One region of the Candidatus Cryptobacteroides sp. genome, then DNA from elsewhere that is predicted to be linked to it. Evidence: riboswitches for the same ligand, from Rfam matches in the RefSeq annotation. Region 1 holds a riboswitch; each other region holds the start of a gene.
The links. Region 1 has a riboswitch for S-adenosylmethionine ahead of AC06ND_RS04315 (hypothetical protein). Riboswitches for the same ligand answer to the same signal wherever they lie in the genome.
Positions count from the first base shown of each region.

Region 2: linked by a shared signal. The riboswitch ahead of AC06ND_RS02880 (hypothetical protein) and the one ahead of AC06ND_RS04315 (hypothetical protein) in region 1 are both predicted to bind S-adenosylmethionine.
Region 3: linked by a shared signal. The riboswitch ahead of AC06ND_RS09820 (hypothetical protein) and the one ahead of AC06ND_RS04315 (hypothetical protein) in region 1 are both predicted to bind S-adenosylmethionine.

Region 1 covers NZ_JBAEER010000071.1:350-4,572, reverse strand. The annotation lists gene AC06ND_RS04335 (hypothetical protein) at 1-162, shown strand, start outside; gene trhA (PAQR family membrane homeostasis protein TrhA) at 236-877, shown strand; gene AC06ND_RS04325 (hypothetical protein) at 943-1,122, shown strand; gene AC06ND_RS04320 (helix-turn-helix transcriptional regulator) at 1,132-2,031, opposite strand; SAM-I-IV-variant riboswitch at 2,230-2,329, shown strand; gene AC06ND_RS04315 (hypothetical protein) at 2,328-2,552, shown strand; gene AC06ND_RS04310 (hypothetical protein) at 2,574-2,873, shown strand; gene AC06ND_RS04305 (M15 family metallopeptidase) at 3,265-4,020, opposite strand.
Region 2 covers NZ_JBAEER010000045.1:1,356-5,578, forward strand. The annotation lists gene AC06ND_RS02875 (DUF4268 domain-containing protein) at 329-1,276, opposite strand; gene AC06ND_RS02880 (hypothetical protein) at 1,466-2,368, opposite strand; SAM-I-IV-variant riboswitch at 2,367-2,466, opposite strand; gene AC06ND_RS02885 (hypothetical protein) at 2,697-3,218, shown strand; gene AC06ND_RS02890 (PD-(D/E)XK nuclease family protein) at 3,269-4,223, shown strand, end outside.
Region 3 covers NZ_JBAEER010000180.1:1,074-5,296, forward strand. The annotation lists gene AC06ND_RS09805 (hypothetical protein) at 447-701, shown strand; gene AC06ND_RS09810 (RNA polymerase sigma factor) at 701-1,195, shown strand; gene AC06ND_RS09815 (hypothetical protein) at 1,205-1,666, opposite strand; SAM-I-IV-variant riboswitch at 2,000-2,099, shown strand; gene AC06ND_RS09820 (hypothetical protein) at 2,098-3,024, shown strand; gene AC06ND_RS09825 (hypothetical protein) at 3,038-3,592, opposite strand; partial or broken gene AC06ND_RS09830 (UvrD-helicase domain-containing protein) at 3,594-4,223, opposite strand, start outside.

The DNA of each region.
Region 1 (4,223 bases):
GCTGAAACTAACCTCAACCTCTCATGTGCGAACTGCACCGAAAAACTCTGCAAATCCAAGAAACAGTTGCAGAATTTCATCGTTAAACTAGAGAAGGATTACCGAATCAAGGACATACGCAAGCAGATTGGTATCGACAACCGCTACGATCGCGATGAATAGTTTCTGTCGACCGACCGTGCTTAAGAACACCTTTGAATAGCGTAAGGACATCGTAGATTAATTGAAGATAGCCATGGCATATACGAAGAATGAAGAAATAGCTAACTCGACGACACATGCGGCCGGCATACTGCTCGGCATCGTGGTCGGCACCATCTTCGTGGTGCGCTTCGCCGTCGGTGGAGACGCATGGGTGCGGTGGTCGGTTGCGCTCTACCTTTTCGGCATGTTGAGCTCCTACGTTGCCTCTACCGTGTACCATGCACTGCCGCAGGGGGACGCAAAGTCGCACCTCCGAAAGTGGGACCATTCTGCCATCTACTGGCACATAGCCGGAAGCTATTCTCCGATCACCCTGCTCGCTCTTCGCAGCGAAGGTGCATGGGGCATCACCCTTTTCTGCGTTATCTGGGGAGTGGCCATCGCCGGCACTATCCCGAGCTTCATCAAGCTCAAGAACCATAGCCACATCCAGACCGTCAGCTATGTGCTGCTCGGCCTTACCGGAGTGATTGCATTCGGCCCGCTGTGGAGAACCGCTGGTGCCGCTGCGTGCCTGTGGATCATCGCCGAGGGCGTCATGTACATCACCGGCGCGGTCTTCTACTCAATCTACAAGAAACCGTACATGCACACCGTCTTCCACGTCTTCGTGCTGCTCGGCACCATCTGCCACATCGCCGCCATCTGGGGCATATTCTTGCAGTATTGCTAGTATAAGTATCGTCAACGGCAAAATAGTCGTACCTTTGTGTGACGAGAAGCAAATTCACAATGGGAATGAAAAAGGCACCGAAGAAACTGCGCATAACGCTTGACGACTTCATGCTCGCTAACCGAAAGGCGGCGCGCGATGAGGAGATCAGGGCGCATGGACGTCCCGTTTCCTCTAGGACTGTCCTGCACAAGTCCCGCAAGGCCTATGACCGCAGGCAGAACAAGAAGATAGATTTCGAATGACCCTCTGGGCTACAGGCTCTCGATGAAGCGGGTGTAGCTGCGGACGTAGTCGGTGAGGGCGGGGGAGTCGACGATTCGAACGTCCGCAGCCAGGCCGATCACGAAGCGCCCGACCCCCTCCATCTGGGTCACGTCCGTCTCAAGCAGCCAGCGGTCGGGCGCGAGCTGCATGAGCTCGTATTCGGCGAGCGGAAACTCCTCGACCAGCAGATTGCGCGCCCTGCGGTTGAGCTCGATGCGTACATGGGTCTTCGTCGGACCGCTCATCCTGAAAATGTCCATCTCCGGCTTGCAGTGCTCCGGCTCGAACTCCCACCCATCCGGAAGGATCTCCACCGAGCCGATCCTCGAAATCTTGTACATCTTGTTGGAGCGGCTCACCATGTCGTATGCCCATACGCAGACGTACTCCGCCGTGAACTCGTACGGCTCAACGAGCACATCATGAACCCCCGAATTCGACGACTGGTAGTCCTTAAGGACGACGCGCTTGCCCTCGGAAATCGCCTCCTCGAGCGTCTGGATCGCGTATGCTACCTTCTTGTTGTCCGTGTACCGCTCGATCGCAGTCACGTCGTACACCGCCGAAAGCTTCTTGTAGAGGTTCGCCTTCATCCCGTTCGACTGGTCGAGCCCCTGAATCAGGTTCGTCAGCACCTTCGCCTCCTCCTCGGAAAAATACACGAGCTTCTCCAGGTCCTTCGACGCCTTCGGCATCTTCATCAGCCTGTAGATGTTCCCATGCACCTTCTCCACCACGAAGCCCGCGTCCTTGAAGGTGTCGATATATCGGTAGATGGTCCTGTACGAAGTGTCCATCTTCTCCGCGAGCTCATCGATGGTGAAGAGCACGCTGCCCGACATCAGTCTCATCAGGCGGAGCATACGCTCGATTTTCGGTTGGTCCATAGTGTCGCTAATTTTTATGGACACGAAGTTAGCAGAAAAATCGCAATATTTTTCTGCTTGTGACAAAACTTGTCAAAAATGCGGAATACATTTGCGCTGTCTTTCGATGGGAGACGTGAGATGAGAGGTGTACGGTGAAAGCCTGCGTCTGGAATCAAACGACGAGCGTTTTTTCGAGAGACATACGACGAGAAACTCGTAAAGCATCGCGAGCCCTCCAGGAGAGGCGCCAACCGAGCAGGGATGCCACGGTGGCAAAATGATGCGGATTATATAATGATCAAAAAACATCTATCATGGAAAACATCAATGAGGAGGAGGTATTCACCTTCAGACTGAACGAGGTCGAGACTAAAAGAGCGAAGGCCTTCTGCGCCCTGCACATGATGCACGTCGCGCACATGCCGGCCGGCGAAGCATTCTGCTTCAAATTCATCCCATCGCACATCGGAATCGTTGCGATCCTGCAGTGCATGACATGCAATGAGCACATCGACCTGACCGACTATGAACAGTTCTAGAACCTTTAAGACAACAAGACTATGACGATCTACAAGGACAATGCGCCAACTTCCAGGGAGATATGGCTGGAGGTGGAAGACGGAATGGTGAGGATGGTCCAGCAGGACCTCGGACCGGCTTGCCAGATCATGACCGGCGAGGACGAATATGAGAGGGAAGTGTCCTGCAAGCTAAAGGACCTCGAGACTGTGCTAAGGCTTAAGGGCGCAGCGGCGGTCCTGGACCAGCTCTCGAAGATGTTCCATAGCTCTGACTCGATCGACCGCTTCATGGTCTACCTTTCGCAAAACGGAATCAGGTACGACGTCTACTCTGACTAGCCCGCTTCGGCGGCGGGTTTATGCTTGTGCTGGATTGCTCGGAGGTAGGTTTTGCGTGCGGTGGAATGCTTCTGCGGTGGGTTTAGGCTTTCGCTGTCCTGATACGGCCGTGGGTTATGCTTGTGCTGTCACGAACGACAAAAATCGTCTTGTTTTTGTCGCTCGTGGCAGTGTTTTCGATGTTTCGGGCTGTTTTGGTGGCGCGAACTCCAAAAATCGAGTTGTTTTTGTCGTTCGTGCCAGTGTGGCAATGTTCAAATGACATACATGAAGATATGAGCGACAAACATTGAGTATCAGAGAAAGAACAGCTGATTCGTGACTGTAAAAAAGAGTGTGACCTCGTTAGTATTCAGGAACTTTCACAAGGAACAACTCAAGATCGTCAGTCTCATTTGATGCTTCCAATGGAAATTGGGAAATTGAAGTAAGTGTCCGGGAATGGCTCGTCTTTGAGGGTGAAGTGCCACCACTCGCACTCGTAAATCTTGAAGCCGTGTCGCACCATGGCTTCCTGGAGAATCATGCGGTTGCGGTACTGCTCCTCTGTGATGGGCCTATAGGCTCCAATCTCCTGTCCAGGCTGGACATCGGGATGTGACGCAATCCCAAAATAATCAAAGGTACAGCCCATGTCAACATCCTTTTGCAGCTTCATGTCGAAAAGGGTCAAATCAACGGTAGAGCCACGTGTGTGGCTGCTTTTCCTTGCCACATACTCCTGAGGCACCAGCACGGACTTGTCCAGCTCTGGGTAGAAGTACTCTTTCATGCGCACGTCATCAATATTCTCTGCCCATTCCATAAAGTAATCCACGGCACACTGAGGACGGTATGCATCATAAATCTTCAGAAGGTAGCCCTGTTCCTTGAGTTCGTCACTTACCACCTTTAGGGAATCTGCTGCTTGACGGGAAAGGATTGCCACCGGTTCCAGATAGCCTGGAATACGGTCACCTATGAAATTGAAGGTGCTGTAGTAGCGGATTTCCAAAATCACATCCGGAATATGTTCGCCGATCAGTACGAACTGTGAACTGTCCATTTCCGGAGCCTTCTGCGACGTGTTGTGGATACACGAGGAGGTGACGAGGAGCGCCGAAACAACGGCAGAAATTATCGAGAGTATACTTTTCATTTTGCTCATTGCCATTAATTTGAACTACTAATATACAACAATTATCCCTGACGAAGTTGTCAATTGATAATTTTTCACATCTCTTATCAAGGTCGCAAAGAACGAGCGTCGGCCTTTCGACTGGGAACAGATTGACGACGTGACTTTCCAATCAGCATTGAAGCGGGAGATGGATTGTCAATCCATAAGTGGGTTATGCTTGCGCTGGCCTG
Region 2 (4,223 bases), on a different contig from region 1:
AATTATATATTCGGTTTCTCTGATATTACTATTGATGTCATGTCTAATAGGAAGCGATAAAAGAGGATTACCATTGCCTATCATACTTCTGATAGTGGCTGCAACATTAGGTGTAAGGAGACTATTGGAAAAAATAGATAAGCAGTAAATTCCCATTTAGCGAACCAGTAAAAATGTCTGGAATTGAAGATCTAACGGAACATAATTATTGAAGAACGCTCTCAGGGCAAACCCCCGAGAAGTTTTTCATGAGCAGTAAAATTTTAACATAAGCAAACAGCCTTGACACAGTTCAGCTGACGCCCCCGGATATTCTAAAAAATCCGCATTATTTTAATGTTCTAATTACAGGATGAAGAGAAGCGATCATCTTCCTCATGGCATCTGCGACATTGGCAATAATATCTGGCCACTGGTTTTCTGGATTATTCCAACCTCCTTCTATTTCTGTCCTTATCGAGCACACACGATATCCTATCATCTCATCCCAATTTAGACCTGGACCATAAGACGCATCGACTGATTGTTTATGTTCTTTAAGCTTATTGAAAATTGACAAATTCTCTTCATCGCATTCTTTACCCTTATCAATACGTAATTCACACCTTACCTTATCCTTGTTTAGCCAGATTGTCCACTGAAGTCCCCCAACACCAGATCCTGCCGCAATAAAGGTATCCTTGGTCGGAGATATATTCTTGAAAGCGGATAATCCCCTATCCTCTTTGAAGGTATTCAGAAGCGATTCCCAGAAAGAGAATCTCATATGAAAACGTTTAGCCTCCTCTTTCTTTATCTCACCCTTTTCTTTTGCCACATATGAAGGCTTAGACTTTACTGTAAACATAGGCGCCAACGAAGACTCGCCAATACGTATCAAGGTCATTTCTATAAGGTAGAAATCACAACCTGTATCTGTTTGGTTCAGCCAATCACAAGCATCAATGTGTTCCTGTCTTGCTTTCTCAACTATCCAGATGGCAACCTTTGCATCAAAAGCGGTTCTATATGTTATTATCTTACCGAGATGGTCATGGTTACTATCACCAAATTGATTCTCTATAACGACGGGAGCTCCATCTTCGAGTTCACACTGGATATCAACTCGGAAATTCTCTGATGTCTGTTCTGTCTGAGGATTACATAGACGAACCTTAATTTCATCCGATAAATAGTCCAAATTTTCAGCTAACCAAGGGGTAAAATTTTGTGCTTCGTATTTAAAGTGATTCCTCACTGACACCCTAGTGATTTTTTCAATTCTATTTGATTCCATAAACCGCTGATTTGAAAACAAATATAGGAAAAATTTTTAATGTGACTCAGCCTTAAAATTTCGCCAATAACAAGTATAGATTTCGATTCATTTGAAACGTTGAATTTTGACGACATCTTACTCCCTTTTAGAAATAAAACAATAACAAAATCAGTTCTAGCATTTTGTAACTTTATGCCAGTAAGTCATCTAACATTCCCCAAACTTCTCCTCATACATCACCTTAGCTGCTATCAGCCGGTCGACCTGCTCGATCAAGGGTCCTCGGACATACTCGAAGTTGGCAAGTTTGTACAGATTCTTGGTTGCATCAGCGATCTCGTTCTTTGCGAGTAATTGACTTCCGGATTCGATGCTGAATTGGATGCACGAGATTAAAGACGAGACTCTTCTGAGCTTTTGCTCCAGATTCTTAATCCTTTTCATCTCCCTATTCCGATGCCTCTCAGCGGTCTCTTTCTCCGACGGCGGAGTAGTGAGCACGATTCCATGGTCCTGGAAAGCAACCTGTAGATCGTAATACAAGATCTCCACGTTCTCGTAAAGGTGGTCATCTCCACCTAACGTACTCAGCGCAATACGCAGCTTCGTCTTCAGCTTCTTGACTCTCTGCATGAACAGGTCAGTCACCTCGCCGCTCTCCAGCTGTCTGCGCATGCCATCGCACATCACCGTGAACGACCGTTCAAGGAGGTCTTTGCGTTGCTTATATTCCTTTGCTGCAGCAAGGCATGCCAGAACGTCGTCTGGGAAACTGCTGTTGGCAATCTTTTCGTTCAGTTTGATTTCCCATCTCTGCATGCCGGTTTTATCTCTCTGTTTCGCACGATTCTGCTGAAGGCTCATATGGGTGTCGATCGCCACTTCTGCTGGAGATTTGTAATTGCTGAAGAACTCAGGATCGTCATAGTGGGTGACATGCCACCCGAAGCACACATTGCAATAGTAGCTGCGAACAGGCATGTTCTTTCGGGTCTGGTCCATGTCTTCTGTGTTGAAGCGAAGAAAGTCTTGAGCTTTCTTCTCAGATGAAAAAAGAATTTTCTTTCTACCGCATGCTCTGCAGTAATACCGGTTCCTTGTCGGTTTCATGACAGATGTTTTTTGATCATTATATAATCCGCATCATTTTGCCACCGTGGCATCCCTGCTCGGTTGGCGCCTCTCCTGGAGGACTCGCGATGCTTTACGAGTTTCTTGCCTAAAGGTCACTCATCGTAACACTGCAAAGAAACAACTCAATTTTGACAAGTCTTGACACAAATACAAAATAAAGTAAGACTTTTTATGTTTATGTCATAACCTGTCAAAACAGACATGTTTCTTTGTATCGTTATCATTAAGACTTCTGACGAAAACTATTTACAAAGACAACTTTGAAACATCCAGGGAGATCTGGATCTAAACAAAATGATGAATTATGTACAAGAGTTTTGATTTTGACATTCTGGGCAGAAGGGCCGAGATATGTATCTCTGTTGAGAAGACAGGTCGCAGAGGAAACAGATGGAATGATTATTCCTGCGTTGTAAACAGCAAGAAGTTTGAGGAGCTCATGAGAGGACTAAGAACAATTGAGTGTACTTTTACGGCTGCAAGTGCTCCTTTCTTCGTTGACTGGAACGAGTGTGATGAGCACGAAAAGAACGACTGCCTGTTCGTGAAGCCGATCAAATTCCGGATAGAGGATGACCAGAAGAGGCCCGATTCTATTAAGCCGTTGTACTGGTTCTACGATGGTGTCTTCCCTTATGTCGTGAGACTTCCACATAAGGTCCACGTTTGGAGACACAACTCCCATGACTCAATGACGTTCAGAGTGTATGGAGGCAGTATCGACAGAGGAGAGTTGTTCTCCCTTGATGAGAAGGGATTCAGAGTTCCAGACCCCGACGGCAAGATGTGTGAGTGGCGATTCACTCTCCAGTTGGAGTTATTGTAGGGTAAGATGAAACGACGAGGATAATTTGCTATATTTGAAAAATGCTTTGCATGAACAAGATAGTATTCAGTCCATTTTTTGACCAGGCCACATACAGCCGCCCGGAAAGCGACATCGTGTGCAGATACCGTGTCGTCGGAATGAAGGGTCTTCTTTCCGAGCTCGAGCTTCGAGCAGGTATGACCCACTCCGAGGTCTCCCCTTTCAACAGGCTGATCGCATATTACCGCGCAATCAGGAATGTGCTCGAGAAACCTGGCACCCATGATCCTTTCTACGCAAAGTCCTTCGAGAAGGACGACCTTAGCGTAGCTGGAGAGCTTCTCAGGTGGAGGGACGCGCTCGTGATGAGCGGTTGGAACGCATCCGTCTGCAACAAGTCCTTGCCTATGGCTTACAAGTTCAACGACCTTTCTGCGATCGAACCATATTTCGACGTAAAGGGCTCTGCGGACAGGTGGCATGACCTGCTCACAGAAAGCGGCTATCTTTCGGGTACGACGATCGAGGTAAGGGTTCCGCGCGAATCCTTGGACAAGATGGTAGTGGACGTACTCGAGAAGAGCGGAGCTACCCTTTCATTCGCAGATGCGACAGAGACGGCGCGTCTGGAGCTTCAGGCTGGTATCAGCGTTCTCCAAGTAAGGAACCGCGTGGACGCGTATCGCTATGCTGCTGGAATCGAGCCTGAAGATGGTCTTCTTATATCCAATGCCGACAACAAGGCTCTCAACGATGTGTTCCGTGCGCATGACCTTCCGCTGGCAAACGCTGACTATTCAGAAAGCAATCCGCTCACCTTGCAGTTGTTCAAGCTCGGTTTCGGTCTTTTCCGCAAGGATGTTGACATCAGGACTCTGATCAGCTACCTGCAGGTTCCATTCAGTCCGGTTCGCTATGGTCTGAGGAGACAGCTTCTCAAGCATCTTCTCAGCACAGGCGGAATGGGCAAAGGATGGGATGATATCCTCTCTGCGACAGATGAACCGTGTCCGGAGCTGAGGC
Region 3 (4,223 bases), on a different contig from region 1:
AAAAATGCGTTGTTTTTGTCGCTCGCGGCGGGTATTTCGAGGTTTTGAGCTGTTTTGGTGGCGCGAACTCCAAAAATCGGCGGTTTTTTGCGCTCGTGGCAAACTATTCTAGGTTTTATGCTGTTTCCCTGCTGCGAACTCAACTTTTTCGCTGATTTTTTGAGTTCGCGGACGCATTTGTACTTTTTTGGCGTGTTTTGGTGCTGTGAACTCAACTTTTCGTCTGTTTTTTTGAGTTCGCGGCCTGGGGTAACCTGGATCAGAAAAGTGAACAATTAATCTAGCGATACTTTGACAAAAGTTGTCAAATCGCAACAGTACTTTCGCAAATGTAATAGGGGGGAAGAAGAAAATTTGAGAATTGTAGACAATATTTCGAGTTCTCGTTCGTTATCTATTCAGAACCCTTTAACAAAGAGATTATGGAAAGAAAAAAGAAATCGACTATGGAAAAGATCGGAGTAGTCGTCGTATATCTGATTGGATTTGCGTTTGTGTCTACAGTTATATGGCTGGTTTGGAACTGGGTGGTTCCAGGAGTGACAGGCTGGGGACGTATCAGCTGGCTCCAGGCCTTTGGAATCAAAGTACTTGCGGATATTATTGCTTCGAAGGTTTCTGGAGACTTTGAACTCGATGATGATGAAGATTACGAAAAGCCATTCTCGGTGTCACTGAATATTAGGCAGGATGAGCTCTGATGAATAGGATCGATCGTCATAAACGTCTGGAACTATGTCTTAGCGTGCATGGGAGAAAGCTATTCTCTTATGTCGCTAAGCGTATGCCCACGGCAGACGCCGAAGACATCGTTCAGGAAGTCTGCCTGAAGTTCCTCACGAATGAGAAAACTGCCCCTCAGAATATTCCAGCATGGATTTTCAAGGCAGCTAAGAACCTTATCATCGACCGTAGCCGCAAGAAGAGGGAAGAACTCCTGGAAGACCGAAGTATCCCTTACGACGCACTTGACGAGAAGGCAGACATCCTCAAGAAACTGAACATAAAGGAACTTCGCGAAAGGATAAGACAGGCGATAGCCTCACTCCCGGAAGATCAGAAGTTCGTGTTCATCGAAACCGAGATTAATGGCAAAAGCATCAAGGAGATCGCCCAGGAGACCGGCATCAATCCCAACACCTTGTTGTCCAGAAAGCATAAGGCAGTGCTTACGCTGAGGGAGAAATTGGCTTAAATTATATCATCATTTATGAACAGTACCCTGGAATTCTGCATAGATGTTCTGACCTCTGACAAAAAGATCTGCGGAATCCGGGTCTGAATATGAAAGAGAGATTCTATATTTCTGGATACCATCATGGACAGAGAAGTACACGGTATGGACTCCTTTCCTGTCTTTGGTCGTAACGGAGACAGGCTCATCCTTGAATACAAGTCCATAGGATACGCTAGAGTCCAGCAGGTGGTATTCTTCCGAACAGAACAGCGGGATGTAAGCGTCAAGCTTTCCGTCGTTGATGCTGATGGAATATCCGTCAGGCATCTGAACCAGCATTCCATCATTGAACATCCTCTCGACGTTAAATACAAATTCATCAGAAGCATTCGACGATGTCTTCTTTGGCGCTGATTGGGCATACGCACTGGTGAGGGAAGTCAAAAGCAATGCGCAGATAACGCAAATTGTCATCGAAGTTCTTTTCATGGTAAGATTGTTTTTGAGAGCGTGAATTATATTTTGAAGTGCGACGCACTTCAAAATTAAACATTAGTTTACAATGTTCAATAGAAGTCAGGTAAACGAGCGACAAAAATCGCTTTGTTTTTGTCGCTCGCGGCGGAGGGGAGCGGAGGGGGAATGTTATCTTTTGTCGGTGGCATTCTGTTGGCCCGGGCTACCGGAAAAAATCATCTTTTTTATATGTGTGTCAAGAGTTGTCAAAAAGGTGAGGTAGATTTGTCTTGTGTTTCGGTGGGAGATATGAGGTGGGAGATATGAGATGAGAGACATAAGGTGAGAGACATAAGGCAAGAACTCGTAAAGCATCGCGAGCCCTCCAGGAGAGGGGCCAACCGAGCAGAGAAGCCACGGTGGCAAAATGATGCGGATTATATAACGATCAAAAAACATCAGTCATGAAGACTTTCATTCTCAAGTGGAGACCTAGAATCTCCAACTACAAGTTCAGCGATTTCAGCTACAACCTTCAGAACATCGACTATCTTGAATTCAATTGGCAAGTGGACGAATACGAGAAGGCGAAAGCCGGCGACCGATTCTATATGCTTGTCACTGGTACGAAAAGGGAAGGTGTCGTGATGAAAGGTTACTTCATCTCGGATCCTTATGAGGATGCCGATTGGGCAGGCGGAGATCGTGCCGTCCACTATATGAGGATGGACGTACAGGTAATGATCGATCCCCGTAGATGCCCGATTTTGTTGACATCAGAACTGTCGGACGCTATGCCGGAGTTCGACTGGAATCATTGTCGTTGCGGAAGTGAACTGCCGGAGGAATACATAGATGTCATGGAGTCTATGTGGGATGAGTATTTCGAAAACAATGAGGACATCTTTGACTGGAAGATCGCAAATCACAGATTTATTCCTTTTACAATCGATGATGCTTGGCTGATCGCTAATGATGTTCATGAGGACCAGGTGGACATGTATGGGAACTCTGTCTTCGAACATGTGTATAAAACCGGCTTCAGGGGAAACAATAGGGAAGAGAAGATATGCGGATTCCTGCACGAATTCCTTGACTGTGACGGCTACTCAGTCGAAGATCTGATTGAAGCGCATTGTCCGGAACGCATCATAAAGACGTTAGAACTCTTGAAGTATGATAAGGACATGCCGTATATGGACTACATAAGGAAAATATGCGAGTCCGGAAACAAGACTGCCATAGCAGTGAAATGCAATGACCTTGATGAAACCCTCTCGTTAGACAAGGCTGCGGGAAATCTCGAGCAGATGCGGATGCATGCAGAAGCTATTCGGATGTTAGTTCCCTATAAATTGTCCTTGATGCCTGCCCGATCTAGTAGGCGCTAGGAGCAGTAAAGATTTACGACTCTGAGTCCTCCTCGCGCTTGTCCATGTAGTCCTCGGGAAGGTAATCGTCATTCGCGGCATCCACGATTTCGTCCCATTCATAACCTTGATCGAATGCGTCGAAATCCTTGTCCTGAGCGTAATACTGTTCCATGTCCTCCATCCTCGCGCGGATAGCGTCATTGGTGTCAAACATTCTCCTGTGGGTATAGTGCGCACCGGTGGTGCTTCTCGAGCGTCCCGATCCGGACGACCTAGAAACACCGAGGCCATGAGATGACCTGCTCGAAGAGCCGCCCATCACCGAATCATATTTCTTCTGCCATGGATCCTTGGGAAGATTCCTGCCTCCGCTCTTCGGAGGGAAAGACCGATTCCTGCCGATGAACGGATTTCTCGGTCCCGTACGTCTCTTGCTCCATGGATCCTGGTGCCCTCTGATAGGCTTTGAGACGAATGGATTGTATCCATCCGTCCTGAAGAGCCCCTTGAAGTGACGACCTCCTCTTCCTGTCCCTCCGAAGAAGACCAGACCAAAGAATGCTAATATGCTCGACAATATACCCATCTTATTCTGCCGTCTTTATTTCAGTCAGTTCGCCCTGGAGAACATAGTAGAGATATGTGCCGAGGACGGTGTACCCCAGCTCTTCCATTGCTTTTCGATACAGATGGAGCTGAGACCCGTAATCCGTGCTCGCATGTGAGTTCTTGAAGTCGATAATGACACATCGCCTGTCTGGAAGCGCCCATACGTAGTCAATCTCTCCGATTACGGTCTGTCCGCTGGCCATTCTCTGCGAATATGAGAGCTCATGGAACTCCTCGACAGGCTCACCGAAGGTGCTCTTCAAATGGCGGTGCAGTGCCTTGAACGAAGCATCCAGCGACTTCGGCGAGACAAGCACATCCTGAAGTCCGAAGTTCCGGATCAGCCTTGCCGCCTTCCCGGTTCCATCGACGCCCGGAGCGCATACCGCAAAGAAATTGTGTACACATGTTCCAAGCGTCTGAGGGTCGTATGAACCTTCCAAGGGAATCTCATCTGCAATCTTGACGCATTCTCCCTTCTCTGACGATACATGGACGGAGAGACTCGACGGACTGACATACTTGTTCTTCCTCTCGGTGTGATCGACAGCCGGACGGTACCATGTCGCATATTCCTCATCGGAAACATACTTCTCATCTCCGAGCCC